DNA from 2 places in the Burkholderia multivorans ATCC BAA-247 genome. Region 2 is predicted to be linked to the other one. Evidence: predicted binding sites of a transcription regulator. Region 2 holds the regulator's gene; the other holds the start of a gene.
What was found. The regulator HrcA, encoded in region 2, represses chaperone genes, less so after heat shock. The targets are predictions, from matches to a motif close to TTAGCACTCNNNNNNNNNGAGTGCTAA.

Region 1 (14,538 bases), 1.1 Mb from region 2:
CCGCGCACCATCGCCTCCGTCCCGAGCAGGTGTTCGTCGGCAACGGCTCCGACGAAGTACTCGCGCATACGTTCCAGGCGCTGCTGAAGCACGACCGGCCGCTGCGCTTTCCCGACATCACGTACAGCTTCTATCCGACCTATGCGCGGCTGTACGGCGTCGACACGCGTACCGTGCCGCTCGCCGACGACTTCTCGATCCGCGTCGACGACTACCTCGACGACGGCGGCGGCGTGCTGTTCCCGAACCCGAATGCGCCGACCGGCCGCGCGCTGCCGCTCGCTGACATCGAGCGGATCGCGGCGGCCAATCCGTCCTCGGTCGTCGTGATCGACGAAGCGTATGTCGATTTCGGCGCGCAGTCGGCGATTGCGCTGATCGACCGCTATCCGAACCTGCTCGTCGTGCATACGACGTCGAAGGCGCGCTCGCTCGCGGGCATGCGTGTCGGCTTCGCGTTCGGCGACGCGGCGCTGATCGAAGCGCTGAACCGCGTGAAGGACAGCTTCAACTCGTACCCGCTCGACCGGCTCGCGCAGGCGGCCGCGCAGGCCGCATACGAAGACGACGCGTACTTCGTGTCGACCTGCGCGCGCGTCGTCGACAGCCGCACGCGGCTCACGCAGGCACTCGACGCGCTCGGCTTCGACGTCGTGCCGTCGGCCGCGAACTTCGTGTTCGCGCGCCATCCGACGCACGACGCCGGCACGCTCGCGGCCAAGCTGAAGGAACGGGAAATTTTTGTGCGGCATTTCCGGCTACCGCGCATCGACCAGCACTTGCGCATCACCGTCGGCACCGATGCCGAATGCGAAGCGCTCGTGGCCGCCTTGCGCGAGCTGCTCGGCTGAAGACCGCGGGCGGCACGGCAACGCCGCCCGGGAAAACGCGGCGCGCACCGGCGCGCCGCTTGCTGCGCTTACTGCGCGTCGCCGGTCGCGGCGATCAGCGCGTGATACTTCGCCATCAGTTGTGCGTGCGACTCGTCGTGCTGCGGGTCGCGCGGAATGCATTCGACCGGACACACCTGCTGGCACTGCGGTTCGTCGAAATGGCCGACGCACTCGGTGCATTTGTTCGGATCGATCACGTAGATGTCCGGGCCCATCGAAATCGCGCCGTTCGGGCACTCGGGCTCGCAAACGTCGCAATTGATGCACTCGTCGGTAATCATCAAAGCCATACTGCCACCAGCTTTCCTAGAAAAAACAATGCATTATAGCTTTTCGGCCGGCCGCCCGGGATCGCGTGCGACGCGACGGGAGCGGGACATCGAGGGGGAAATGTAGCCGTTTCGCGCATTAGCGATCGCGTCGGCGGCCGCGGCATGACAAGACATGACGGCCGACGATGCCGAGTGTCCGATACGGCGGCGCTCAGGCCTGAAGGCATCTGGATGACGCTGTAAGCGCCGATGCACCGAGCCGAATGCACCAGCGCCGGCGGCAGTTAATACCGGCCGATCTCGCGACGAAATCGGCCAGCCTGCATCAAGCGGCGGGGCCGCCCATCGCGGCGACCTTCTCGGTCAGCCACTTCTCGACGGACGGGAACACGAACTTGCTGACATCGCCACCCAACTGCGCGATTTCACGCACGATCGTGCCCGAAATGAATTGATATTGATCGGACGGCGTCATGAACATCGTCTCGACGTCGGGCAGCAGATAGCGGTTCATCCCGGCCATCTGGAACTCGTATTCGAAATCCGACACCGCGCGCAGCCCGCGCACGATCACGCGCGCGTTGTTCGTGCGCACGAAGTCCTTCAGCAGGCCCTTGAAGCCCATCACCTTCACGTTCGGGTAATGGCCGAGCACCTCGTTCGCAATCTTCAGACGTTCTTCGAGCGAGAAGAACGGCTTTTTCGCGCGACTGTCGGCGACGCCGACGACCAGCGTGTCAAAAATGCTCGACGCGCGCCGCACGAGGTCTTCGTGGCCGCGCGTCAGCGGATCGAACGTACCGGGATACACGGCGACTACCATGTCGCTCCTCCTGTCATCACGCAAACGGGGAAGCAGCGGTGCGACGTGCACGCCACTGCACAGATGGACGTGCGTCGCCGTTCGGGCGCGCCGCCTCTTTTGGAACGCGCATTATTCATCATTTTCGCGCCGCAGCAAATGATAGTGGACCGCGCCGGCCTTGCCGTGTTTCGCGACCTGCCAGCCCGCGAGCGCGTCGTGTGCGGAAAGGTCGAGCTCGGCGCCGGACTCGACGTACAGTGCGCCGCCGTCGGCGACGAGCGGCGCGGTCAACGCGATCGCGCGCGCGAGCGCGGCCGCATCGCCGAACGGCGGATCGAGGAACACGACGTCGAACGAGCGCGGCGCGAGGCCGGCCGCGAGCCGCAGCGCATCGGCCTCGGCAATCTCGACCGTGCGCGCGCCCAGCTTGTCCTTGATCGCACGCAGCTGCTGCGCGGCGCGCGGATGGCGTTCGACCATCACGACGTTCGCCGCGCCGCGCGACGCGGCTTCGAAACCGAGCGCGCCGGTGCCCGCGAACAGGTCCAGACAGCGCTGGCCTTCGAGATCCTGGCCGAGCCAGTTGAACAGCGTCTCGCGCACGCGATCGGGCGTCGGACGCAGGCCGTCGAGGTCGAGCACCGCGAGCGGCGTGCGTTTCCAGTCGCCGCCGATGATGCGGATCGTATGCGGCTTGCCGCGAGCCGACGAGGCCGCGGAGCGGCCGGAAGAGGAACGGGACATACAGGAATATCGGGACGGGGGGAACGGGCATGCGCACCGGCATGCCGGCAAACAGGCGCACGTTACCACAGCGGCGGCGCGTGCTGACGCGAGCGCGTCGCCGCGCCTGATAAAATGCGGCGTTTCGGCCGCGTTGCGCGGCGCTCCGCGAGCGCCGGCGGCTGCCCGGCGCCCCGCGGCTCGCGGCGGCCCGCCCTCTTCCCGACGTCAGACCATGTTCAGCTTCTTCAAACGATTCAAGAAAACGCAGGAGCCCGGCTCCGCGGAATCGCAGCCGGCCGACGCGCCGCAACCCGACGCCCCGTCCGACGCGCACGACGCCGACGTTCCGCCTGCACCTGCACCTGCGCCTGCCGAACCGGCCGCGCCCGCCGTCGTAATGACGGTCACGCCGAGCGACAACGGCCGCGACGAAGTCGTCGAGACCGTCGAAATCGTGCCGCCGCCCGTGCAGGATGCATCGGCGAAGAAATCGTGGCTCGCGCGCCTGAAGACGGGCCTCGCGAAAACGGGCTCGAGCATCACCGGCGTATTCGTAAACACGAAGATCGACGACGCGCTGTACGAGGAGCTCGAAACCGCGCTGCTGATGTCCGATGCGGGTGTCGACGCGACCGAGTACCTGCTCGGCGCGCTGCGCGAAAAGGTGCGCGTGGGCCGCCTGACCGATCCGCAGCAGGTGAAGAGCGCGCTGCGCGACCTGCTCGTCGAGCTGCTGACGCCGCTCGAGAAGTCGCTCGTGCTCGGCCGTGCGCAGCCGCTCGTGATGATGATCGCGGGCGTAAACGGCGCCGGCAAGACGACCAGCATCGGCAAGCTCGCGAAGCATCTGCAGAGCTTCGAACAGTCGGTGCTGCTCGCCGCGGGCGATACGTTCCGCGCCGCGGCGCGCGAACAGCTGACGGTCTGGGGCGAACGCAACAACGTGACCGTCGTGCAGCAGGAAAGCGGCGACCCGGCCGCGGTGATCTTCGACGCGGTCAGCGCCGCGCGCGCGCGCAAGATCGACGTGATGATGGCCGACACGGCCGGCCGCCTGCCGACGCAGCTTCACCTCATGGAAGAGCTGAAGAAGGTGAAGCGCGTGATCGCGAAGGCACACGACGGCGCGCCGCACGAAGTGCTGCTCGTGATCGATGCGAACACCGGTCAGAACGCGCTCACGCAGGTGAAGGCATTCGACGATGCGCTCGGCCTGACGGGCCTCATCGTCACGAAGCTCGACGGCACCGCGAAGGGCGGGATTCTCGCCGCGATCGCGCGGCAGCGACCGGTGCCCGTGTACTTCATCGGCGTCGGCGAAAAGGTCGAGGATCTGCAGCCGTTCAGCGCCGAGGAATTCGCGGACGCGCTGCTCGGCTGATCGTCGTTCGCCGCACCGCATCGCACGAGGCGCCTTCGGGCGCCTTTTTCGTTGGTGCGGCGCCTGCGCGTCACTCGGCGTCCGGCTGCACGCCCGGTTCGGCCGCCTTGAACGCGTCGAGCGTCGACGCATAGTCGGCGATCCGCTGGATCGTCGGATAGCGCGTCGTGTCGATCGAGAAGCGGTTCGCGTTGAACACCTGCGGCACGAGGCAGATGTCGGCGAGCGTCGGCGTATCGCCGAAGCAGAGCTTGCCGGTGCGCGGATCGTTCGCGAGGCGCGTTTCGAGCGACGCGAAGCCCGACTCGATCCAGTGCCGGTACCACGCGTTCTTGTCATCCTCGGACACCTTCAGCGTGTGCTTCAGGTACTTCAGCACGCGCAGGTTGTCGAGCGGATGGATCTCGCATGCGATCTGCAGCGCGATCGCGCGCACGTACGCTCGATCGATCGCCGCCTTCGGCAGCAGCGCGGGCTCCGGATGCGTTTCGTCGAGATACTCGATGATCGCGAGCGACTGCTGCAGCGTCGCGTCGCCGTCGACGAGCGTCGGCACGAGCGCGTCGGGGTTCAGCGCGCGATACTCGTCCTTCAGTTGCTGGCCGCCGTCGCGCAGCATGTGCACGGGCACGTAGTCGTACGGCAGCCGCTTCAGGTTCAGCGCGATCCGCACGCGGTACGAAGCGGAACTGCGGAAATAGCTGTAGAGCTTCATGGGTCGTCTCTCTTGATGTCGTATTCGGCCGAGGCATGCGCAGGCGCGCCGCCGGGGAACCAGAGTGTAGCGCCGTGCGCAGCCGGTGCGTGCGCGAGCGCGCCCGTGCGATACTCGGTGCATCCGTTACCGAATTCCGCGCGCCGCGCTGCCGGCCGCGCGCCCCACGCCCGATGACCGCTGCCCACGACTCCGCCCCGTTCCCCTGCGCCCGCTTCATCAAGGAAATCGGCCGCGGCCCGCACGGCGCGCGCGCGCTGTCGGCCGCCGACACGTTCGAGCTGTATCGCGCGATGCTCGATGCGCGCGTGTCCGACGTCGAACTCGGCGCGATCCTGATCGCCTACCGGCTGAAAGGCGAAACCGCCGACGAACTGGCCGCGATGCTGGCCGCCGCACAGGCGTCGTTCGAGCCCGTGCACGTACGGGACGCGGCGTTCCGGCCCGTCTCGATCCCGAGCTACAACGGCGCACGCAAGCAGCCGAACCTCGTGCCGCTGCTCGCGCTGCTGCTCGCGCGCGAAGGCGTGCCGGTGCTCGTGCACGGCGTCGCGCAGGATCCGGGCCGCGTGACGAGCGCGGAGATCTTCGCGGCGCTGTCGATCGCGCCGTCGACGTCGCACGACGCGATCGAGGATACGCTCGCCGAGCGCCGCGTCGCATTCGCGCCGATCGACACGCTCGCGCCGCGCATCGCGCGGCTGCTGTCGATGCGCGCCGTGCTCGGCGTGCGCAATTCGACGCACACGCTCGTGAAGCTGCTGCAGCCGTTCGCGCCGGCCGGGCTGCGGCTCGTCAACTACACGCATCCGCCGTATCGCGACAGTCTCGTCGAGCTGTTCGCCGCGCATCCGGACGCCGCGCTCGGCGGCGCGCTGCTCGCACGCGGCACCGAGGGCGAAGCCGTCGCGGATACGCGGCGCCAGGTGCAGGTCGACTGGCTGCACGACGGCGTCTGCGACACGCTGATCGAGCCGGAGCGCTCGTCGGCCGACGCGCCGCCCGTCGCGCTGCCCGAATCGCGCGACGCGCAAACGACGGCCGCCTGGACCGACGCCGTGCTGCGAGGCGAGATTCCGGTACCCGACACCGTGGCGCGCCAGGTCGCGACGATCGTGCGGATCGCCCGCACGGCGGGCTGAGCGAGGGCGTCGGCGCGGCCCGCGGTACGCCGGCCCGATCGCGCCCATTTGACACGCGCCCGCATCCTGGCATAGAGTTGCCGTCATGCGTTCCTTCCCGAACACCCTCCGAATTACCTCCGGCCGCCTAGCGCGGCCGCTATCGCTACGACTAGCCTAAGGCTGTCGTAGCGCCGTGCGACGTCTGCACGGTCCCTCCCAGCAGTTCCTCGCAGCACCCTTCTCGCAGTTTTTGCAACCCGAAGTCGTCAGCTTTCGTCCGTCTATCCGTCGGTCGAATCGCGAAGATCATCCGCATCCGCAGCGCGATCGCGCGCCACGGTGCGAGGCAGCGTCAACCGTCGCTCATGCCATCCGTCTTCGCTCGCGACTTGAGACCCGAGGTCAAGAAGATGAAGCGCAACCCGCAAGAAAAGTACCGAGCGTTCGAACCCGTCCGCCTCAACGGCCGCAAGTGGCCGACCCGCACGATCGAGCGGGCGCCGGTGTGGATGAGCACCGACTTGCGCGACGGCAACCAGTCGCTGATCGAACCGATGAGCATCGAGCAGAAGCTCGAGTTCTTCGAGATGCTGGTCGCGATCGGGTTCAAGGAGATCGAAGTCGGTTTTCCGTCGGCGTCGCAAACCGACTTCGATTTCGTGCGCAAGCTGATCGACGAGAAGCGCATCCCCGACGACGTGACGATCGAAGTGCTCGTGCAGTCGCGCGAAGACCTGATCGCCCGCACGTTCGAAGCGCTTGAAGGCGTGCCGCGCGCGATCGTGCATCTGTACAACGCGATCTGCCCGTCGTTCCGCCGCATCGTGTTCGGGATGTCGAAGGACGACGTGAAGGCGCTCGCGGTCGAAGGCACGCGCCTCATCAAGGCATACGCGGCCGCGCGCCCGGACACGCAGTGGACCTACCAGTATTCGCCGGAAACCTTCAGCATGACTGAGCTGACGTTCGCGCGCGAAGTGTGCGACGCGGTCGCGCAAATGTGGCGTCCGACCCGCGACCACAAGATGATCGTCAACCTGCCGGCGACCGTCGAAGCCGCGATGCCGAACGTGTTCGCCGATCAGATCGAATGGATGGACCGCAATCTCGCGTATCGCGACAGCATCGTGCTGTCCGTCCATCCGCACAACGACCGCGGCACCGCGGTCGCCGCCGCCGAGCTCGCGCTGCTCGCCGGCGCGGATCGCATCGAGGGTTGCCTGTTCGGCAACGGCGAGCGCACCGGCAACGTCGATCTCGTCACGCTCGCGCTCAATCTGTATACGCAGGGCATCGATCCGGGCCTCGACTTCTCCGACATCGACGCGGTGCGCCGCGTCGTCGAACGCTGCAACCAGATTCCCGTGCATCCGCGTCACCCGTACGCGGGCGACCTCGTCTTCACCGCGTTCTCCGGCTCGCACCAGGACGCGATCCGCAAGGGCTTCGCGCAGCAACGCGCGGACGCGCTGTGGGAAGTGCCGTATCTGCCCATCGACCCGGCCGATCTCGGCCGCAGCTACGACGCGGTGATCCGCGTGAACAGCCAGTCCGGCAAGGGCGGCGCGACGTACCTGCTCGAGCGCGGGATGGGCTTTACGCCGACGCGCCGCGTGCAGATCGAATTCAGCCACGCGGTGCAGACGCTCGCCGATGCGTCGGGCGCCGAAGTCACCGGGGACGCGATCTGCGCGCTCTTTGCGCGCGAATTCCTCGAAACCGACGGCCCGGCCGCGCGGCACGGCAACGGCGCGCGCTGGCAGAATCGCGAGATCGCAGGCGCGTTCGCGGCCGACGCGGCGCCCGAAGCGGCCGTGCAGCGCGCGGCCGCGGCGTTCGCGGCGGCCGCCGGCGCGACGATCGACGTCGCATCGTGCGAGCACGTGCGCACAGTGGACGGGCGCATCGCCGTGTCGGTCGGCTGCCGCGTCGGCGATGCGCCGCTGCGGCACGGCGTCGGCGTCCATGCCGACGCGTCGTGCGCGGCGCTCGATGCGGTCGTCAGCGCGATCAATCGCTCCACCTGGCAGCACGCGGACCGGCGCGCGGCCGCCTGAGGCACACGACCGCTCGCCTTCGGCGCGAGCGGTGCGCAACCGCCCGTGCGCCGCGCGATCCGCGCTGCACGGGCAACAAAAAGCGGCCCAGAAGGCCGCTTCGGTCGATACATGAAAATGGGCGCGACGCGCGCTCATGTGTCGGTTGCGCACCGCGTCGCCTGCCAGGCCAGCAGGCGCCAGCGGCCCTGCTCCTGTGCCTGGACCGCCGTGTAGGCGATCGGGAACACGAGGCCGCCGTTGTTCGTTTCCATCTCGATCAGCGCACGGCCCGTGACGAGGCAGGTGCCGTCGCCGACGGGCAGCACGTCCTGCGACTGAATCTCGATCTGGCGATAGCGGCGGCGGCCGGCGGCAATGGCGTCGATGAACTGCTGCTTGGTTTCCCGCTTGCCGTTCGTGTGCACGTAGAAGACCTTCTCCGACAGCAGCGCATCGAGCGCCTCGCCGTCCCCGTCGACCATCGCCCGGAACCGATCGCGCTCGAGCGCGCGGATCGCATCGACCACCTTCGTCATCGCCTGACTCCTCGGCAACGCGCACGCCGTGCGCGGGCATGCGGATCAGAAGTTGTACTGCACGTAGAACTGGTGGAAATTTACCCCAGGATTCGGCTCTTTGATACCCGCGTTCGACACATGCTGGAAGCGGTATCCGACCTGATACTGCTGCCGTTCGCCGAATTGCGCGCCGACGCCGACGACGTCCGCGAACTGAAAGGCGGTCGACATCGAGAAGTTGTCGGAAATCGTCGGGTGCGTGAGCAGCCGCACGCCGGCGCCGGCCTCGGATGAACGGCCGGACCTGGCCGGCGCTCTTGATGAAGCGGAACATCGGCGTCGCGCCGAATTCGCCGATATTGCCGTGAATGTTGCCGCCCGTATGCCAGTAACCGACATGGCCTTCCAGCACGAACGCGAAGTGCCATCCGCCGATTTCCCACCAGTTCCAGCCGGGATCCCACACCACGGCCAGATCGGCCTTGTCGATACCGTGGCGATCCGAGAAGCCGCCGCCCGCCTGGATGCCCCAGCGGTCGGCGAAAGCCAGCCCCGATCCGGCGAGCAGGGAGGCCGCGACCGCGGCATGCAGGACGATCCGGCTACGCGGCCGGCGGTTCTTCTTCTTGTTCATCTGACACTCCAACTTTGTGGGTTGAATGGAGCCGGCCGCGCGGCCGTGCTCGAGCGAACTGAATGGTATGGTAAAGGACTTTTCCGATCGGCATCGCGAAGCGAAATTGTTTGCTTCCAAAACTACAAAAATCGAAACCGTCTGCCGATTCGGGTCGCCGGCCGCCACTATCGGAACTCGCGACTGCGCCTCCGGTCGAACCCTAGACTATCGACTCGACTATTTTGATAGATAACCGGGAACTCCGATGTCCGCACGGCCTCTAAGGTATTAGCACTCGGCTCCACGGAGTGCTAAGATTGGCCTCGGAATCTAACCCGAGACCAGGGTTCATCCCTGATTCCAAAGGAGTTTTTAGTGAGCAACGCCCTGACCCTCCCGAATACCCTGAGCCCGACGCCGGCCAAGGCCGAATCGGCAGGCTCGCTGGCGCTCGCAACTCATTCGATGTTGCCGGGTCAGCTTGGCAACATCGATGCGTACATCCAGGCCGTCAACCGCATTCCGCTGCTGACCGCCGAAGAGGAACGCCAGTACGCGACCGAATACCGCGAAAATAACAACCTGGAGGCCGCGCGCCGCCTGGTGTTGTCGCACCTGCGCCTGGTCGTGTCGATCGCGCGCAACTATCTCGGCTACGGGCTGCCGCACGGCGACCTGATCCAGGAAGGCAACATCGGTCTGATGAAAGCGGTGAAGCGTTTCGATCCGGCGCAAAACGTGCGCCTGGTGTCGTACGCGATTCACTGGATCAAGGCCGAAATCCACGAGTACATCCTGCGCAACTGGCGGATGGTGAAGGTCGCGACGACGAAGGCGCAGCGCAAGCTGTTCTTCAACCTGCGCAGCCACAAGAAAGGCATGCAGGCGATGACGCCCGAGGAGATCGACGGTCTCGCGCAGGAACTGAACGTGAAGCGCGAAGAGGTGACCGAGATGGAAACGCGCCTGTCGGGCGGCGACATCGCGCTCGAAGGGCAAGTCGAGGACGGCGAGGAATCGTACGCGCCGATCGCCTATCTGGCCGATTCGCATAACGAGCCGACCGCCGTGCTGGCTGCGCGCCAGCGCGACATGCTCCAGACGGACGGCATCGCCCAGGCGCTCGACGCGCTCGACGCGCGCAGCCGCCGCATCATCGAGGCGCGCTGGCTGCACGTCGACGACGACGGCTCGGGCGGCTCGACGCTGCACGATCTCGCGGCCGAATTCGGCGTCTCCGCGGAGCGTATCCGCCAGATCGAAGCGAGCGCAATGAAAAAGATGCGCACGGCACTCGCCGAATACGCATAATCCGACGATCCCGAACGCATCACCGAAAACCGCTGCCACCCGGCAGCGGTTTTTTTTCGCCCATTCACGGCTTCGGCTTTGCGCGTGCATTTGCCCGTTCTCGAGCATGCTCCGCAAAACCTTGATCTGCCTCAAGTTTTTCCACTGGCTTCGCGACGGTCTGCCGCAGCGCAGCACTCGGCATTGCAAATGCGCGCTTTTAAAATTGGCATATCCCGCGCAAAAGGATTAAAACAGCTTAACAGCCGTCACATATTCCGCATAAAGTCGCGCCAAAACCGCTTTAAATCGTTTCAGGGAAAACGGCATTGATCTCGATCAATCAGGAACCGGCCCGGCCGCGCGGCTGGCGCGCGCGCGTCGTCGCGTGGGCGCACGGCCCGACCCTCGCCCGCGACATCACGCTCGTGCTGATCTTCAAGCTGATCCTGTTGATGTCGCTCAAATACGCATTCTTCAATCATCCGCAGGCTGACCACATGTCGCTGCCGCCTGCCGCCGTCGCCGAGAAGCTGCTCTCGGTACCGGCACCCGCTTCTACCGAGGGAGACCACCATGATAAGTAGCGAAGTCGTCGATCTGTCACGTCTGCAGTTCGGCATCACGGCGCTCTACCACTTCCTGTTCGTCCCGCTGACGCTCGGCCTGTCCTGGCTGCTCGTCATCATGGAATCCGTCTACGTGATGACCGGCAAGCAGGTCTACAAGGACATGACGCAGTTCTGGGGCAAGCTGTTCGGCATCAACTTCGCGATGGGCGTGACGACCGGCATCACGCTCGAATTCCAGTTCGGCACGAACTGGTCGTACTACTCCCACTACGTCGGCGACATCTTCGGCGTGCCGCTCGCCGTCGAAGGCCTGATGGCGTTCTTCCTCGAGTCGACGTTCGTCGGGCTGTTCTTCTTCGGCTGGAACCGCCTGTCGAAAGTGCAGCATCTGATCGTCACGTTCCTCGTCGCGCTCGGCTCGAATCTGTCGGCGCTGTGGATCCTCGTCGCCAACGGCTGGATGAACAATCCGGTCGGCGCCGAGTTCAACTACCAGACGATGCGCATGGAGCTGACGAGCCTGTTCGACGTGCTGTTCAACCCGGTCGCGCAGGTGAAGTTCGTGCACACGGTGTCGGCCGGCTACGTGACGGCCGCGATGTTCGTGCTCGGCGTGTCGTCGTGGTATCTGCTGAAAAAGCGCGACGTCGACTTCGCGCTGCGCTCGTTCGCGGTCGCGGCCGGCTTCGGCCTCGCCTCCACGCTCTGCGTGATCGTGCTCGGCGACGAATCGGGCTACACGACCGGCGAAGTGCAGAAGATGAAGCTCGCCGCAATCGAATCGGAATGGGAAACGCAGCCGGCGCCGGCGTCGTTCACGCTGATCGGCATCCCGAACCAGGAAGCGCAGCGCACCGACTACGCGATCAAGATTCCGTATGCGCTCGGCCTGATCGCGACGCGCTCGATCGACGAGCCCGTGATCGGCCTGCGCGAGCTCGCGAAGCGCAGCGAGGCGCACATCCAGAGCGGCATGATCGCGTACGGTGCGCTGCAGAAGATCAAGGCCGGCGACACGAGCGCCGCGACGCGCGCGCTGTTCGACGAGCACAAGCAGTATCTCGGCTACGGGCTGATGCTCAAGCAGTTCACGCCGAACGTGACCGACGCGACGCCCGCGCAGATCGAAGCGGCGGCGAAGAAGACGATTCCGCCGGTCGCGCCCGTGTTCTTCTCGTTCCGCATCATGGTGTTCCTCGGCTTCCTGTTCCTCGCGACCTTCATCGCCGCGTTCTGGTTCTGCGCGCGCCGCCAGTTGCTGCAGGACAACCGCCGCTGGTTCCTGCGCTACGCGGTATGGGCGATCCCGCTGCCGTGGCTCGCGGCGGAATTCGGCTGGGTCGTCGCCGAGCTCGGCCGCCAGCCGTGGACGATCGCGGGCGTGCTGCCGACGCATCTGTCGGCGTCGAGCCTCACGCCGACCGACCTGTACCTGAGCCTGGCCGGGTTCATCGTGTTCTACACCGCGCTGTTCGTGATCGAAATCACGCTGATGTTCAAGTACGCGCGCCTCGGCCCGTCGTCGCTGCACACCGGCCGCTATCACCACGAGCAGGCGGCCGCACGCGAACACGCGGCCGCATGAGCACGCCCCCGCAACGACACAAGGAATCGCTATGGACTATGCAACGCTCAAGCTGATCTGGTGGCTGCTCGTCGGCGTGCTGCTGATTGGCTTCGCCGTCACCGACGGCTTCGACATGGGCGCGACCGCGCTGCTGCCGTTCCTCGGCAAGACCGACGACGAACGCCGGATCATCGTCAACACGGTCGGCGCGACGTGGGAAGGCAACCAGGTATGGCTGATCACGGCCGGCGGCGCGATGTTCGCCGCGTGGCCGCTCGTCTACGCCGCGTCGTTCTCCGGCTTCTACTTCGCGATGCTGCTCGTGCTGTTCGCGCTGTTCTTCCGGCCGGTCGGCTTCGACTATCGCAGCAAGCGCACGGACCCGCGCTGGCGCGCAGGCTGGGACTGGGGCCTGTTCATCGGCGGCTTCGTGCCGGCGCTCGTGTTCGGCGTCGCGTTCGGCAATCTGCTGCAGGGCGTGCCGTTTCGCTTCGATACCGATCTGCGCGTCAGCTATCACGGCAGCTTCTGGGCGCTGCTGAATCCGTTCGCGGTGCTCTGCGGGCTCGTCAGCCTGACGATGCTCGTCGCGCACGGCGCCGCGTTCATCAAGATGAAGACCGACGGCATGATCGCGCGCCGTGCGTCGGTCGCGCTGCGCGTGTCGTCGTTCGTCGCGGTCGTGCTGTTCGCGCTCGCGGGCGTGCTGGTCGCCGCCTATGTCGACGGCTTTCACATCACGCGTGCCGCGCCCGCCGGCACGGTCGCCAATCCGCTGCTGAAGGAGGTCGCGTCCGGCGCCGGGCTGTGGCTCGCGAACTACCGCGACTATCCCTGGATGATCGCGGCGCCCGTCGTCGGCATCGCGGGCGGGCTGCTCGCGACGCTGCTCGCCGGCTCGCGCCGCGAGAAGACCGCGTTCTTCTGCACGGGCCTGATGATCGTCGGCGTGATCCTCACGGCCGGCTTCTCGATGTTCCCGTTCATCATGCCGTCGTCGCTGGACCCGACGAGCAGCCTGACCGTCTGGGATTCGACGTCGAGCGAGAAGACGCTGCTCGTGATGCTATTCGCCGTGATCGTGTTCCTGCCGATCATCCTCGTCTATACGAGCTGGGTCTATCGCGTGATGCGCGGCAAGGTCACGCGTCAGGTGCTCGACGAGAACACGCACTCGATGTATTGAACGCGGCCGGCGCGCGCAGGCGCGCCGCGCCGCTCCCCCGTTTCGCAAGGAGTCGGATCATGTGGTATTTCAGCTGGATTCTCGGGATCGGCGTCGCGCTGTCGTTCGGGATCGTCAACGCGATGTGGCTCGAGGCGCGCCAAAAGCAGCAGGAAGCGTCGGTGCGCGTGGCGCGCAAGTGACGTCGCACAGCAGCGGCGGCGGTCAGGCGCTGCCGCGCGCCGTGCCAAAACAAAACGGCTTGCGATCGCATCGCAAGCCGTTTCCGTTTTGCCGGCCGGCCGCCGATCCGCTATGCGGATGCGGGCCGGCGTCGTCGCGTCAAGCCGGTTGTGCGGCCGCGCCGTCGCCGGCCGACGGCAGGCGTGCGCCGAGCTGCTGCGCGTAGCGCGCAGCCGCGTTGCCGCAGACGATGTGCAGCGTGTCCGACGACACCCATGCGACGTCGAGCGTGCCGAGGCGCTCGCGATCGACCGCCGACGGATCGCGCACGACGACGCGCAAACGCGTGGTCGCGATCGCGTCGAGCGACACGACGTTCGTCGCGCCGCCGAACACCGCGAGCCAGCGTGCGGGCTCCGGATCGAGCGGGCCGGCTGCCGCGCCTGTGGCGGGCTCCGCGACGGCGCCCGCAGGCGCCGTCGCGTTCACGGCCGCGCCTGCTGCGCCGCCGCCGATCGCCGCGCGCATCTCGTCCGCGATGATGTCGGCCTCGGGCCCGATGATGACCTGCACGCTGTTGCCGCCGCGCTTGAGCACGCCGCGCGCACCGATCGACTTCAGCTCCGGCTCCGACACTTTCGCCGGATCGACGACGGTCAGACGCAGACGCGT
Region 2 (14,538 bases):
TATCACACCGCATGCGTCGCGCGCGCGCAGCCGCGTGCGCTCGTCGTCGCCGATCTGCCGTTCGGCACCTACGGCACGCCGGCCGATGCGTTCGCGAACGCGGTCGAGCTGATGCGCGCAGGCGCGCAGATGGTCAAGCTCGAAGGCGGCGAATGGCTCGCCGAGACGATCCGCTTCCTCGTCGAGCGCTCGGTGCCGGTATGCGCGCACCTCGGCCTCACGCCGCAGTCGGTGCACGCGTTCGGCGGCTTCAAGGTGCAGGGCAAGACCGAAGCCGGCGCCGCGCAGCTGCTGCGCGACGCGCGCGCGATCGAGGCGGCCGGCGCACAGCTCGTCGTGCTCGAAGCGGTGCCGACGCTCGTCGCCGCCGAAGTCACGCACATGCTGAAGATTCCGACGATCGGCATCGGCGCGGGCGCCGACTGCTCGGGGCAAGTGCTCGTGCTGCACGACATGCTCGGGATCTTCCCCGGCAAGCGGCCGCGTTTCGTGAAGGACTTCATGCAGGGGCAGCCGAACATCGAGGCGGCGGTCGATGCATACGTGAAGGCAGTGAAGGACGGCTCGTTCCCCGGGCCGGAGCATTCGTTCTGAGCATCCATTGCGGCGCGCCCACGCGAGCCGTCGACAAACGAAAGCGCGACGTCCGTTGCCGGGCGTCGCGCTTTTTACTTGCGGCGGGAGGGACCGTGCCGCGCTACTTCGTCAATACCGCGTCGAGCGCGCCGCGCAGCGCGTTCGTGAGCAGCAGCGCCTGCGCGCGCGAGAGATCGTCGCGCGTGACGATGCGCTCGACCGCGCCGAAGGCCGGATCGTCGAGCAGCACGGCGCGCATCACGCCCGGCAGCACGCCCGACGCGAGCGGCGGCGTCACCCATTGCCCGTCGAGCTTCACGAACAGGTTCGAGCGCCCGCCTTCGGTCAGCTCGCCGCGCTCGTTGACGAACAGCATGTCGAAGCCGCCGAGTGCTTCCGCCGCCTGCCAGGCGCGATCGTAGTCGGCGCGGCGCGTCGTCTTGTGCAGCAGCAGCGCGTCGTTCGCGCGCGTCGGCGCGAAGCCGTGGTCGGCTGCGAGCCAGACGCGCACCGGCCCCGCAGGCAGCGGCTTCAGCGCTGCGGCGACGATGTCGAGCGTGCCGTCCTTCGCAAGCGAGAGCTTCATCCGGTACGGCCCGTCGCCGTCCAGCGCCGCGCAGCGCGCGTCGATCGCGCGCCGCAGCGCATCGGCATCGAAGCGAAAGCCGAACGCGTCCGCGCTGCGCTGCAGCCGCGCGAGGTGGCGATCGACGTGGCGGATGCCGTCCGCGCGCGTCGCGCAGGTCGTCTCGAACAGCTGGAAGCCGGGATCGGCGTCGGTCAGGAAGCGTGCTTTCAATTCGCACTCCGCGTATTCGTCGGCGGCCACGCTGTCGAGCACGATGCCGGCGCCGACGCCCATCGTCCCGCGCCGCCGGTCGTCGCCCGCCGGTGCGGAGGCCGGCGGCGCGTCGAGCGTCAGCGTCCGGATCGCGACCGACAGACAGAAATCGCCGCACGCCGCGGCCGCATCGCGCGGCGCATCGAGCCAGCCGATCGTGCCCGTGTAGAGGCCGCGCGGCGTCGTCTCGATCGCATCGATCAGCTGCATCGTCTTGTGCTTCGGCGCGCCCGTGATCGAGCCGCACGGAAACAGCGCGCGCAGCATGTCGGCGAACGTCGTGCCGTCGCGCCAGCCGGCCTCGACCGTCGACGTCATCTGCCATACCGACGCATACGGTTCGACCGAAAACAGCGCCGGCACGCGGACCGTGCCCGTGCGCGCGATCCGCGACACGTCGTTGCGCAGCAGATCGACGATCATCACGTTTTCCGCGCGGTTCTTCGGATCGTTCCCGAGGAACGCGGCGGACGCCGCATCCTGCTGCGGATCGGCCGAACGCGGCGCAGTGCCCTTCATCGGCCGCGCGCGCAGCAGTTCGCCGTGCTTCTCGACGAACAGCTCGGGCGAGCACGACACGACCCACGCGCCGTCCGGCAGCGCGATCAGCGCGCCGTAGCGCACCGGCTGACGCGCACGCAGCCGCCGGTACAGCGCGAGCGGCGTGCCGAACACGTCGAAGTTCAGCCGGTATGTATAGTTGATCTGATACGAATCGCCGGCGCGCAGCGCGTCGTGCACGGCGGCGATCGCCGCGCCGAACGCGTCGCGCGTCACGCTTTTCCGCACATGCGCGACGCCTGCGATCGACGGCGTATCGGCGCCGTCCTGCGCGGCGAGCCACGCGTCGACCTCGGCACGCGACAGACGCTCGCAGCGCGCATATAGCAAAAAGCGCAGCGGGGCATGGCCCGGCTGCGCGCGTTGCAGATTGCGTCCGAATTCATAGTCGCCGACGACGACCGCATGCAGACCGTCGCGCAAGTCCTGCGCGAGCGCCGCATCGAGCGCGTCGAGCCGTGCGGGATCGGTACACACGCGTTCACGCACGAAGCCCGAATACAAACGACTCGACCGCGCGGACGCGGTCGAGTCGCAATCGTCCAAGAGCGCGAACGACGCGCTCCCGTTACCGTCAGTCATGACTTACTCGAAGAAGCTCTTCACGCGGTCGAACCAGCTCTTGCTCTGCGGGCTGTGACGCGCACCGCCTTCGGCCAGCGACTTCTCGAACTGCTTGAGCAGATCGCGCTGATGGTCGGTCAGCTTCACCGGCGTCTCGACCTGGACGTGCACGTACAGATCGCCGGCAATGCTCGAGCGCAGCCCCTTGATGCCCTTGCCGCGCAGACGGAACGTCTTGCCCGACTGCGTGCCTTCCGGCACCGGGAACGTCGCGCGACCGGCCAGCGTCGGCACTTCGATCTCGCCGCCGAGCGCCGCCGTCGTGAACGGGATCGGCATCTGGCAGTGCAGATCGTCGCCGTCGCGCTCGAACACAGCGTGCGGCTTGATGTGGATCTCGACGTAGAGGTCGCCCGGCGGCCCGCCGTTGATGCCCGGCTCGCCGTTGCCGGCCGAGCGGATCCGCATCCCGTCGTCGATCCCGGCCGGGATCTTCACTTCGAGCGTCTTGGTTTCCTTCACCTTGCCCGAGCCGTGGCAATGCGCGCACGGCTCCGGGATGTAGGTGCCGGTGCCGTGACACTTCGGGCAGGTCTGCTGGATGCTGAAGAAGCCCTGCGACATGCGCACCGAGCCCTGGCCATGACAGGTCGGGCAGGTTTCGGGCTTCGTGCCCGGCTTCGCGCCCGAGCCGTGACAGACTTCGCACGACACCCAGCTCGGCACGCGGATTTGCGTGTCGTAGCCGTGCGCGGCCTGCTCCAGCGTGATTTCCATGCTGTAGCGCAGGTCGGCGCCGCGATACACCTGCGGGCCGCCGCGGCCGCCGCGACCGCCCGCGGCCTGACCGAAGATGTCGCCGAAGATGTCGCCGAACGCGTCCGCGAAGCCGCCGAAGCCCTGTGCGCCCGCACCGCCCATGTTCGGGTCGACGCCCGCGTGGCCGTACTGGTCGTACGCGGCCCGCTTCTGGCTGTCCGACAGCATTTCATAGGCTTCCTTCACCTCCTTGAAATGCTCTTCCGCATCCTTGTTGTCCGGATTGCGGTCCGGGTGGTACTTCATCGCCAGCTTGCGATACGCCTTCTTGATTTCGTCGTCGCTCGCGTTCTTCGCGACGCCCAGAACCTCGTAGTAATCCCGTTTCGCCATATCGATTCACCGCCGCCGCGCGCCGCACGCGCGTCGGCTCCTTTCGCCCGCAGTAAAGTCTCTCGACTCGTCCGGCGCCGCAGACGTTACGCAGCGCCCGCCAAAAAACAAATGTGCCCGGAGGGCCGCGAAGCCCGCCAGGCGTGGAGTCGATCCGGCCATCCGCCGCGCAGCGCGCAGCGGCAGGAAGGAAAGACAGACGGCTTGTCGGCCGCGCCGCGCGCGGTTCGCGCGCGGCGTACGGTGCCATTGCAACCCGGCCTCAGTCCTTCTTCACTTCCTTGAACTCGGCGTCGACGACGTCGTCCGCAGCCTGCTGCGCGCCGCCCTGCGCCGCGCCCTCCGCTGCACCGGCCGCGCCGGCCGCACCCGCCTGGGCCTGCATGTCGGCGTACATCTTCTCGCCGAGCTTCTGCGATGCCTTGCCAAGCTCCTCGACCTTCGCGTCGATCGCAGCCTTGTCGGCCGACGTGTCCTTCAGCACGTCCTCGAGCGACTTCAGCGCCGCCTCGATCTTCTCCTTCTCGCCGGCGTCCAGCTTGTCGCCGTACTCGGAGAGCGCCTTCTTCGTGCTGTGGACGAGCGCGTCGCCCTGGTTGCGCGAATCGGCCAGCTCACGCAGCTTGTGATCTTCCGCCGCGTTCGCTTCCGCGTCCTTGATCATCTGATCGATTTCCGCCTCGGACAGACCCGAGTTGGCCTTGATCGTGATCTTGTTTTCCTTGCCGGTCGCCTTGTCCTTCGCGCCGACGTGCAGGATGCCGTTCGCGTCGATGTCGAAGGTCACTTCGATCTGCGGCACGCCGCGCGGTGCGGGCGGGATGCCTTCGAGGTTGAACTCGCCGAGCAGCTTGTTGCCGGCCGCCATTTCGCGTTCGCCCTGATACACCTTGATCGTCACGGCCGACTGGTTGTCGTCCGCCGTCGAATACACCTGCGAGTGCTTCGTCGGGATCGTCGTGTTCTTGCTGATCATCTTCGTCATCACGCCGCCGAGCGTTTCGATGCCGAGCGACAGCGGGGTCACGTCGAGCAGCAGCACGTCCTTGCGGTCGCCGGACAGCACCTGGCCCTGGATCGCCGCGCCGACGGCGACGGCTTCGTCCGGGTTCACGTCACGGCGCGGTTCCTTGCCGAAGAATTCCTTCACCTTCTCCTGCACCTTCGGCATGCGCGTCTGCCCGCCGACGAGGATCACGTCGTCGATGTCCGACACCTTGACGCCGGCGTCCTTGATCGCGATGCGGCACGGTTCGATCGTGCGCTCGACCAGATCCTCGACCAGCGCTTCGAGCTTCGCGCGCGTGATCTTGAGGTTCAGGTGCTTCGGACCCGATGCGTCGGCCGTGATGTACGGCAGGTTGATTTCGGTCTGCTGGCTCGACGACAGCTCGATCTTCGCCTTTTCGGCCGCTTCCTTCAGGCGCTGCAGCGCGAGCACGTCCTTCGACAGATCGACGCCCTGCTCCTTCTTGAACTCGCCGATGATGTAATCGATGATGCGCTGGTCGAAGTCCTCGCCGCCGAGGAACGTGTCGCCGTTGGTCGACAGCACTTCGAACTGCTTCTCGCCGTCGACGTCCGCGATCTCGATGATCGACACGTCGAAGGTACCGCCGCCGAGGTCATACACGGCGATCTTGCGGTCGCCCTTCTCGGCCTTGTCGAGACCGAACGCGAGCGCGGCCGCGGTCGGCTCGTTGATGATCCGCTTGACTTCGAGGCCCGCGATGCGGCCGGCGTCCTTGGTGGCCTGACGCTGGCTGTCGTTGAAGTACGCCGGCACCGTGATCACGGCTTCCGTGACCGGCTCGCCGAGGTAGTCTTCGGCCGTCTTCTTCATCTTGCGCAGCACTTCGGCCGACACCTGCGGCGGCGCGAGCTTCTGCCCGTGCGCCTCGACCCATGCGTCGCCGTTGTCGGCCTTGATGATCGAGTACGGCATCAGGCCGATGTCCTTCTGCACTTCCTTCTCTTCGAAGCGGCGGCCGATCAGGCGCTTCACCGCGAACAGCGTGTTCTTCGGGTTCGTCACGGACTGACGCTTGGCCGGCGCACCGACGAGCACTTCGTTGTCGTCCATGTACGCGATGATCGACGGCGTGGTGCGCGCACCTTCCGAGTTCTCGATGACCTTGACCTGGTTGCCTTCCATCACCGCGACGCACGAGTTCGTGGTGCCGAGGTCAATACCGATGATCTTTCCCATTTTTTCCTAATCTCCAGAAATGCTTGTTTGCTGCGCGAAACCGGCCGTTTTGGGCCGGTTTCGCGCGCCGAATTCAACTCTGTTCCCGAAATGCGTCCGGCGGATCCGTTTTCAAGACCTGACGACCGATGCGGATATTAAATTTTTTCAATCGCCGCGCGAAGCAGGATCGTCCTCCGCGGGCGCCGACGCGGCGATCTTCGCGCGCGCGGCGGCGACCGCCGCCTGGAACTGCGCGAGCCCGTGCCAGCCGGTCGCGCGGCCCAGCCGCTTGCTGCGATGGAAGAAGAACCAGGTCGGCACGCCGTGCAACCCGAAGCGGCGCCCCAGCTCGCGATGTTCGTACACGTTGCAGTGGAACCACTTCAGGTCCAGCGCGCGGATCGCGTCGGGCTGCGCGAGCATCGCCTTCTTCGCGATCTCGCAGTTGAAGCAGTCGACGCCCCAGAAGAACACGACCGCGAGCGCGTCGCCGGCGCCGGCGATGCCGGCGTCGAACGTGTCGGCGGACAGCGGCTGCATGCCGAACGCGTCGAACGCGGCCGGATCGACGCCGGCGGGTAGCATGGCGACGCCCTTACTTCGGCTGCGCGACCGTCACGAGCGCGGGACGCAGCACGCGGTCGGCGATCGTATAGCCCTTTTGCAGCACCGTGACGACGGTGTTCGGCTCCTGATCGGCCGGCACCATCGAGATCGCCTGATGGCGGTGCGGATCGAACTTCTCGCCGACCGGATTGATCGCGACGACGCGGCCCTTCTCGAGCGCGCTCGTCAGCTGGCGCAGCGTGAGCTCGACGCCTTCGCGCACCTTGGCGATGTCGCCCGACGTGTCGCCGACGGCGGCTTCGAGGCTGTCGAGCACCGGCAGCAGGTGCTCGGCGAAGCTTTCGATCGCGAATTTATGGGCCTTCGCGACGTCTTCCTGCGCGCGACGGCGAACGTTCTCGGTCTCGGCCTTCGCCCGCAGGTAGCTTTCCTGCAGCTCGGCGACCTTGGCTTGAGCCTCGGCGAGCGCCGCGTCGGCTGCTTCCGCGGCGGGAGCCGCGTCTTGTGCCGCCTGCGTCTCGCTGCCGTTTTCTTCGGCCGATTGGGATGCCGGGTTCTCTTGCGTGTTTTCCATGTCGCTGAAAGTCGATTAGAGGTTGAAGCCAAATCGGCAACCGCCGGCCGTATGACCGAAGGTGCCGCACATTGCTGGTGCAGATAAGGGCGAAAACCGCGGTTTCAAGAGGGAGATTCGCCGGAATTCGCGCGTGCGGCGAAACAACGAAGCGGTTTGCCCCGCATTGCGCGCATCGGCCGCCGAATCGCGCGAAACGGCCGGTAACAACGCTTACCGGGGAAGTACTAGCCCGGCACTGTGCGCTGCACTACACTCGTTTCAGGCGTCGGGAAAAGCGCGTTTACCCTAGCTCCCGCCGCCCGATCTCCGCCTGGCGCCATTTTCACCCGTCTTTTCGAGGGGAGTACCGTGAAACTGACCTTTGCGATATCGGTGGTCGCGCTGGTACTCATCGCCGGCACCACCACCATCTGTCTGTCGGGCGCCGTGACCGACCGCACGACCGAATACGGCAGCGTACGCGCGACGTTCGATCAGCTGTTCAGCGTCCACCGGACAGTTTGTCGATGATGCGGCGGTCGCGCTTCGTCGGCCGGCCATGCAGCGCGGCCGCCGGCTCGCGATACGTACGCCGCCGCTCCAGTTCGGCGAGCCGCTCGGCGCGCCCTGCTTCCGTTTCCGCATAGAGCGTCTGCGCGACGCTGGCCGGCCCGCGCACGTCGCAGACGCCCAGCACGGCAATGTGCCAGACGATGCCATCGATCGCAATCTCGACCTCGTCGCCGACGCGCACTTCCTTCGCCGGCTTGACGGCCGCGCCGCCGATCTTCACGCGCCCCTTGTCGACCGCATCGCTCGCGAGCGAACGCGTCTTGAAGAACCGCGCGGCCCATAGCCATTTGTCGATGCGCAGCTTCGCGCCGGGCTCCGTCGAAATCCTGTAGTTCATCCGTTCACCGTTTCGGGTTGGGCGGTCCGCACGGGCCAGCCCTGCAGATTCTCCGCGACGATCTCGCCGAGCGCGCCGATCCACGCCGGCGCGCCGTTCAGGCACGGAATCCGGTGGAACGACTGGCCGCCGCCCGCGATGAACGCGTCGCGCACTTCCATGCCGATCTCCTCGATCGTCTCGAGGCAGTCGGCCGTGAAGCCCGGACAAAACACGTCGGCGCGCCGCACGCCGGCCTCGCCGAGCTCGCGCAGCGTCGGCGCCGTGTACGGTTGCAGCCATTCGGCCTTGCCGAAGCGCGACTGGAACGTCACGCGGCATTCGATCGTCGAGAGCCCGAGCGCAGCCATCAGCAGCGCGCCCGTCTGCTGGCACTGGTCGTGATACGGATCGCCGAGATCGAGCGTGCGCTTCGGCACGCCGTGAAAGCTCAGCACGAGCTTGTCGCCGGCCGCGAAATCGGGCCGGCCGTGCTGCGCCCAGTAGTGGCGCACCTGCTCGGCGAGCGCGTGGATGTAGGCCGGGTGGTCGGCATAGTGGCGCACCGTGCGCACTTCCGGCTGGTTGCGCATGCGCGCGAGCGCCGCGAAGGCGGCGTCGAACGCGGTGGCCGTCGTCGATGCCGAATACTGCGGATACATCGGCATCAGCAGCACGCGCTCGACGCCTGCGCGCTTGAACTGCGCGAGCGCCTGTGCGATGCCGGGGCTGCCGTAGCGCATCGCGTAGTCGACCAGCACGTGATAGTCGTTCGACGCGAGCAGGTGCCGCACGCCCTCGGTCTGACGCTCGGTGTACACGCGCAGCGGCGAGCCCTCCGGCATCCAGACCGCCGCGTACTTCTTCGCGGATGCCCGGCCGCGCAGCGGCAGGATCAGCGTGCGCAGCAGCACCTGCCAGACGGGCTGAGGGATTTCGACGACACGCGGATCGGACAGGAATTCGGCAAGGTAGCGCCGCACCGCACGCGGCGTCGGCGCGTCGGGCGTGCCGAGATTGATCAGCAGCACGCCGACGCGGTGGGCAGCCGCGACGCTCGAAGGCGGCTCAAGGTCGAAACGCATGGGCAAGAGCGTGCTCGAGGCACGAAACCGGATGGCTTTTAATTATAGCGGGGTGCGGATGTCGGGCCGCGCGGTCGAACCGCGGGAGACCGGCCCGGCGCGCAGATCAGCCGGGGCGCAGGCCGGCCGCGACGATCGATCCGCCGCCCACTAGCCGTCCGGCCGACTGGCGGCGCGGCGCCCGCGCGCCGATGATGGCGGAACGCGCTCGCGCCGGCTATTGCTGGCTCAGCGTCAGCGACAGCAGGCGCGCGGTGATGTCGACGATCGGGATCACGCGGTTGTACGCCATCCGCGTCGGCCCGATCACGCCGAGCGTGCCGACGATCTTGCCGTTCACCTCGTAAGGCGCGGTGACGACGCTCATCTCCTCGATCGGCACGAGCGTCGATTCGCCGCCGATGAAGATCTGCACGCCCTGGGCGTGGCTCGACACGTCGAGCAGTTGCAGGAGGCCCGTCTTTTGGTCGAATACGTCGAACAGCTTGCGCAGCCGCGCCATGTCGGACGACAGGTCCGCCACCTCGAGCAGGTTGCGCTCGCCGGAAATCAGCACCGTGTCCTCGGTGTCGGGCACCTCGGTGCTCGCCGTCACGGCCGCGTGCATCAGCGCGGTCATGTCGCCGCGCAGCTGGTCGATTTCGTCGCGCAGGCGCCGGCGCACCTCGTCGAACGACAGGCCCGCGAAATGCGCGTTGATGTAGTTCGACGCTTCGGTCAGCTGCGACGGCGAATAGTCGCGCGGCGTCGCCAGCATGCGGTTCTGCACGTCGCCTTCCGGCGTCACGATGATCAGCAGGATGCGCTTTTCCGACAGCCGCATGAACTCGATCTGCTTGAACACGTGGCTGCGGCGCGGCGTCAGCACGACGCCGGCGAACTGCGACAGGTTCGACAGCACGCTGGCCGCGGCGGCGACCACCTTCTGCTGCGGCTCGCCGGCCTGCAGCGTGCTCTGCACCTGCCGCGCGACGGCCGCGGCGTCGATCGGCGTTTCGACGGTCAGCATCGTGTCGACGAACAGCCGGTAGCCGCGCGGCGTCGGCACGCGGCCGGCCGACGTGTGCGGGCTCGACACGAGGCCGAGCTCCTCCAGATCGGACATCACATTGCGGATCGTCGCGGGGCTCAGCTCGAGCCCCGAGTACCGGGACAACGTGCGCGATCCGACCGGCTGACCGTCGGCGATATACCGTTCGATCAGGGTTTTCAGGAGGGTTCGTGCGCGAGGATCTAGCATGGTGGAAAATTTTAGCGCAACCGCGCGAGCGCGGCGAGTGGCCGCAAGCGCTGTTGCGCGGCGGCGTCCGATCCGGCCCCGCGGCGGCACGACGGTTCTTTTCGGCATCGAGCTATGGTGTAATGCCGGCATGAAAACCGGTAATCTGTTCAACACCGTCGCGCTCGTCGGCCGCAGCAACACGCCGGGCATCGCCGAGCCGCTCGCCACGCTCGCCGCCTGCATCGCGAAGCGCGGGTTCGAGGTCGTGTTCGAAGGCGACACCGCGCGCGAGATCGGCATCTCGGGCTATCCGGCGCTGACGCCGGCCGAGATCGGCGCGCGCGCCGACGTCGCGGTCGTGCTCGGCGGCGACGGCACGATGCTCGGCATCGGCCGGCAGCTCGCGCCGTACCGGACGCCGCTGATCGGCATCAACCACGGCCGGCTCGGCTTCATCACCGACATCGCCGCGGCCGACATGCAGGCGCTCGTCCCCGTGATGCTGTCGGGCAAGTTCGAGCGCGAGGAGCGCTCGCTGCTCGAGGCGCGAATCGTCCGCGACGGCGAACCGATCTACCACGCGCTCGCATTCAACGACGTCGTCGTGAACCGCAGCGGCTTCTCCGGGATGGTCGAGCTGCGCGCGTCGGTCGACGGCCGGTACATGTACAACCAGCGCTCCGACGGCCTGATCGTCGCGACGCCGACCGGCTCGACCGCATACGCGCTGTCGTCGGCGGGCCCGATCCTCCATCCGCAGCTGCAAGGCATCGTGCTCGTGCCGATCGCGCCGCACGCGCTGTCGAACCGGCCGATCGTGCTGCCGGACGATTCGAAGATCGCGATCCAGATCGTCGGCGGGCGCGACGTCAACGTGAACTTCGACATGCAGTCGTTCACCGCGCTCGAACTGAACGATACGATCGAGGTGCGCCGCTCGAAGCACACGGTGCCGTTCCTGCATCCGATCGGCTACAGCTACTACGCGACGCTGCGCAAGAAGCTGCACTGGAACGAGCACGCCTCGAACGAAGACGACAAGGCGTCCTGACGCGCCGCCGCCCGACACCATGCTCCGCCACCTCTCGATACGCGACTTCGTCATCGTCGCCGCGCTCGATCTCGAATTCGACGCCGGCTTTACCGTCTTTTCCGGCGAAACCGGCGCCGGAAAATCGATCCTGATCGACGCGCTCGCGCTCGCGCTCGGCGAGCGCGCCGACGCGAGCGTCGTGCGCACCGGCTGCAGCCGTGCCGACATCACCGCCGAATTCACGCCGCACGACCGTGTCGCGCGCTGGCTCGACGAACACGCTTTCGACGCCGAAGACACCGTGATGCTGCGCCGCGTGATCGACGCGAACGGCCGCTCGCGCGCATTCATCAACGGCACCAGCGCGACGCTCGCACAACTGCGCGAACTCGGCGAGATGCTCGTCGACATTCACGGCCAGCACGCGCACCAGTTGCTGATGCGTCCCGACGCGCAGCGCGAGTTGTTCGACACGCACGCGGGGCTCGTCGCCGAGGCCGCGAACGTCGCGCGCGCGTGGCGCGTCTGGCGCGATGCGACGCAGGCGATCGACGCGGCGAAGGCGCACGAACGCGAGCTGCAACTGGAACGCGAAAAGCTCGCATGGCAGCTCGCGGAGCTCGACAAGCTCGCGCCGCAGCCGGGCGAATGGGAAGAAGTGAGCGCCGAGCACAAGCGCCTGTCGCATTCGGCGAATCTGATCGAGGGCGTGCGTGGCGCGCTCGATGCGCTGTCCGAATCGGACGACGCGATGCTCACGCAGCTCGGCGCGATCGTGTCGAAGCTGCGCAGCCTCGCCGATTACGACGCCGCGCTCGGCGACGCGCTCGCGTCGCTCGAGCCGGCCGAAATCCAGCTGCAGGAAGCGGTCTATTCGCTGTCGCACTACGCGCAGCGTCTGGATCTCGATCCCGACCGCCTCGCGCAGGTCGAAATGCGCCTCGACGCGCTGCATTCCACCGCCCGCAAGTTCCGGCTGCCGCCCGACACGCTGCACGAGGAACACGCGGCGCGCCGCGCGCAGCTTGCCGCGCTCGACGCGGCGGCCGATCTCGGCGCGCTCGAAGCCGCGCAGGCGAAGGCATGGGACGCGTATCTGGCCGACGCGAAGCGCCTGTCGAAGGCGCGCGCGCAGGCCGCGCAGGCGCTCGGCACCGCGGTGACGGCCGGCATGCAGGAACTGTCGATGGCAGGCGGCAGCTTCGAAGTCGCGCTCGTGCCGCTCGCGGACGGCGGCCCGCACGGGCTCGAGCAGATCGAATTCCGCGTCGCCGGCCACGCCGGCGTGCCGCTGCGCCCGCTCGCGAAAGTCGCGTCGGGCGGCGAGCTCGCGCGGATCAGTCTTGCGCTCGCGGTGATCGCGAGCGCCGCGAGCCCGACGCCGACGCTGATCTTCGACGAGGTCGATACGGGTATCGGCGGCGGCGTGGCCGAAGTCGTCGGCCGGCTGCTGCATCAACTCGGGCGCGACCGGCAGGTGCTGTGCGTGACGCACCTGCCGCAGGTCGCGGCGCGCGGCGACCACCATTTCCAGGTCGCGAAAGGCAGCGACGAGCACGGCGGCACCGTGTCGACCGTCGTCGCGCTCGACAAGGCGAGCCGGATCGAGGAAGTCGCGCGGATGCTCGGCGGGCTCGAGATCACCGCGACGACACGCAAGCACGCGAAGGAAATGCTCGCGGCCTGACGCTGCGGCGCGGCAAGCACGCCGGCGCCGCAGCGCCGTGGCGGCGGGCGGACCGCACGCACGCGCGCCTGCTCCGCCGACGCGTTTACTTATATAGAAGCGCCGCCCGCCCGCGCACGCCGCCGCCCATCAAACGCCCGTTTCAAGCGCACCGAACACGCGCGTCCACAGCGCGATCACGGCCGCGCGCTCGTCGGCGACGAGCGCCGGCTCGACGCGCGCCTTCTCCATCCCGTCGAGCCGCAGCTTGTGCTGCAGCTTCCGGTACGTGCGGTACGCCGCGCCGACGCGCTCGGCCTCGTCCTCGCCCATCAGCCCGAAGCGCGCGACTTCGCGCAGCAACGCGATATTGCCCGTGTTGCGGATCAGTTCCGGGTCGCTCGACGCGTGCAGCAGCACCCAGTACTGGACGATGAACTCGATGTCGACCATGCCGCCGCGGTCGTGCTTCAGATCGAACAGCTCGGTCTGGTTCGGGTGCCCGGCGAGCACCTTGGCGCGCATGTCGACGATTTCCTTCGCGAGGACGTCCGCGTCGCGCGGCGTCGTCAGCACCTGCCGGCGGATCGCCTCGAACGCCGCGCCGATCTCCGCGTCGCCCGCGCTGTAGCGCGCCCGCGTCAGCGCCTGGTGCTCCCAGACCCACGCGGTGTTCGCCGCATCGCCTTCGCGCAGCTGATAGCGGCGGAACGCGTCGAGGTCCGTCACGAGCAGCCCGGCCTCGCCGTTCGGCCGCAGGCGCAGGTCGATGTCGAACAGCGCGCCGGCGCCGGTGGCCGTCGTCAGCCAGGTGATGAGGCGCCGCGTGAACGTGGTGTACACGTCGGCCGAGCGATCGTCCGGATCGTCGTACAGGAAGATCAGGTCGAGATCGGATGCGTAGCCGAGCTCCTTGCCGCCGAGCTTGCCGTACGCGATCACCGCGAATTTCGGCACGTCGCGGTGACGCTTCGCGAGCTGCGACCAGACGACTTCGATCGTGACGTCGAGCACCGCGTCGGCGAGCTCCGACAGCCGGTCGCTGACGTGCTCGACCGACAGCTGCCCGGCCAGGTCGATCAGCAGGATCCGGAATACCTCCGCGTGCTGCGCATGCCGCAGCAGGTCCATCTGCTGTTCGGGACCGTCGGCGGCGGCCAGGCGCGCGCGCAGCGCGTCCTTGAACGCCGGCCAGTCGAACGGGCTCGCAATCGCTTCGTCGTCGAGCAATTCGTCGAGCAGCTGCGGGTGGCGGATCAGATAGCCGCCGCCCCAGCGCGTGGCGCCGAGCACCGACAGCACGCGGTCGAGCGCGGCCGGATATTCGGTCAGCAGCGCCAGGTAGACGCCGCGCCGGCTGACCGTCTCGAGCAGGTCGAACAGGCGCACGATCGTGTCGTCGCGGCGCGCGGCGTCGATTTTCGGTGCCGCCTCGAGCGCGCGCTGCGCGACGCTGTCGAAGCGCTGACGGCTTTTTTCCGGCAGGCCCGTATAGCGCGACGACTGCCATACCGCGCGCAGCCGCGCGAGCATCGCAGCCGGATCGGCGAAGCCCAGGCCCTCGAGGCGCGCCGTCAGCGCGTCGTCCTCGCCGTCGTCGGCGAGTGCGCCGCTCCAGATCCAGGTGGCCGCCGT

Region 1: the regulator HrcA is predicted to act here: its motif matches at 9,378-9,404, upstream of rpoH (RNA polymerase sigma factor RpoH).

The regions. Positions count from the first base shown of each region.
Region 1 is NZ_CP009832.1:3,122,611-3,137,148, forward strand. It holds gene hisC (histidinol-phosphate transaminase) at 1-851, shown strand, start outside; gene NP80_RS26975 (YfhL family 4Fe-4S dicluster ferredoxin) at 920-1,183, opposite strand; gene coaD (pantetheine-phosphate adenylyltransferase) at 1,491-1,988, opposite strand; gene rsmD (16S rRNA (guanine(966)-N(2))-methyltransferase RsmD) at 2,100-2,714, opposite strand; gene ftsY (signal recognition particle-docking protein FtsY) at 2,929-4,077, shown strand; gene maiA (maleylacetoacetate isomerase) at 4,148-4,792, opposite strand; gene ybiB (DNA-binding protein YbiB) at 4,966-5,934, shown strand; gene leuA (2-isopropylmalate synthase) at 6,327-7,973, shown strand; gene NP80_RS27010 (nuclear transport factor 2 family protein) at 8,108-8,491, opposite strand; partial or broken gene NP80_RS27015 (acyloxyacyl hydrolase) at 8,537-9,107, opposite strand; gene rpoH (RNA polymerase sigma factor RpoH) at 9,465-10,400, shown strand; gene cydP (cytochrome oxidase putative small subunit CydP) at 10,709-10,966, shown strand; gene NP80_RS27030 (cytochrome ubiquinol oxidase subunit I) at 10,956-12,536, shown strand; gene cydB (cytochrome d ubiquinol oxidase subunit II) at 12,568-13,704, shown strand; gene cydX (cytochrome bd-I oxidase subunit CydX) at 13,764-13,886, shown strand; gene nagE (N-acetylglucosamine-specific PTS transporter subunit IIBC) at 14,026-14,538, opposite strand, start outside.
Region 2 is NZ_CP009832.1:831,935-846,472, reverse strand. It holds gene panB (3-methyl-2-oxobutanoate hydroxymethyltransferase) at 1-594, shown strand, start outside; gene pabB (aminodeoxychorismate synthase component I) at 698-2,560, opposite strand; gene dnaJ (molecular chaperone DnaJ) at 2,564-3,694, opposite strand; gene dnaK (molecular chaperone DnaK) at 3,957-5,903, opposite strand; gene NP80_RS16280 (thioredoxin family protein) at 6,051-6,470, opposite strand; gene grpE (nucleotide exchange factor GrpE) at 6,481-7,026, opposite strand; gene NP80_RS31435 (hypothetical protein) at 7,378-7,539, shown strand; gene NP80_RS16270 (RNA-binding S4 domain-containing protein) at 7,511-7,918, opposite strand; gene hemH (ferrochelatase) at 7,915-8,982, opposite strand; gene hrcA (heat-inducible transcriptional repressor HrcA) at 9,200-10,222, opposite strand; gene NP80_RS16255 (NAD kinase) at 10,353-11,255, shown strand; gene recN (DNA repair protein RecN) at 11,275-12,924, shown strand; gene glnE (bifunctional [glutamate--ammonia ligase]-adenylyl-L-tyrosine phosphorylase/[glutamate--ammonia-ligase] adenylyltransferase) at 13,054-14,538, opposite strand, start outside.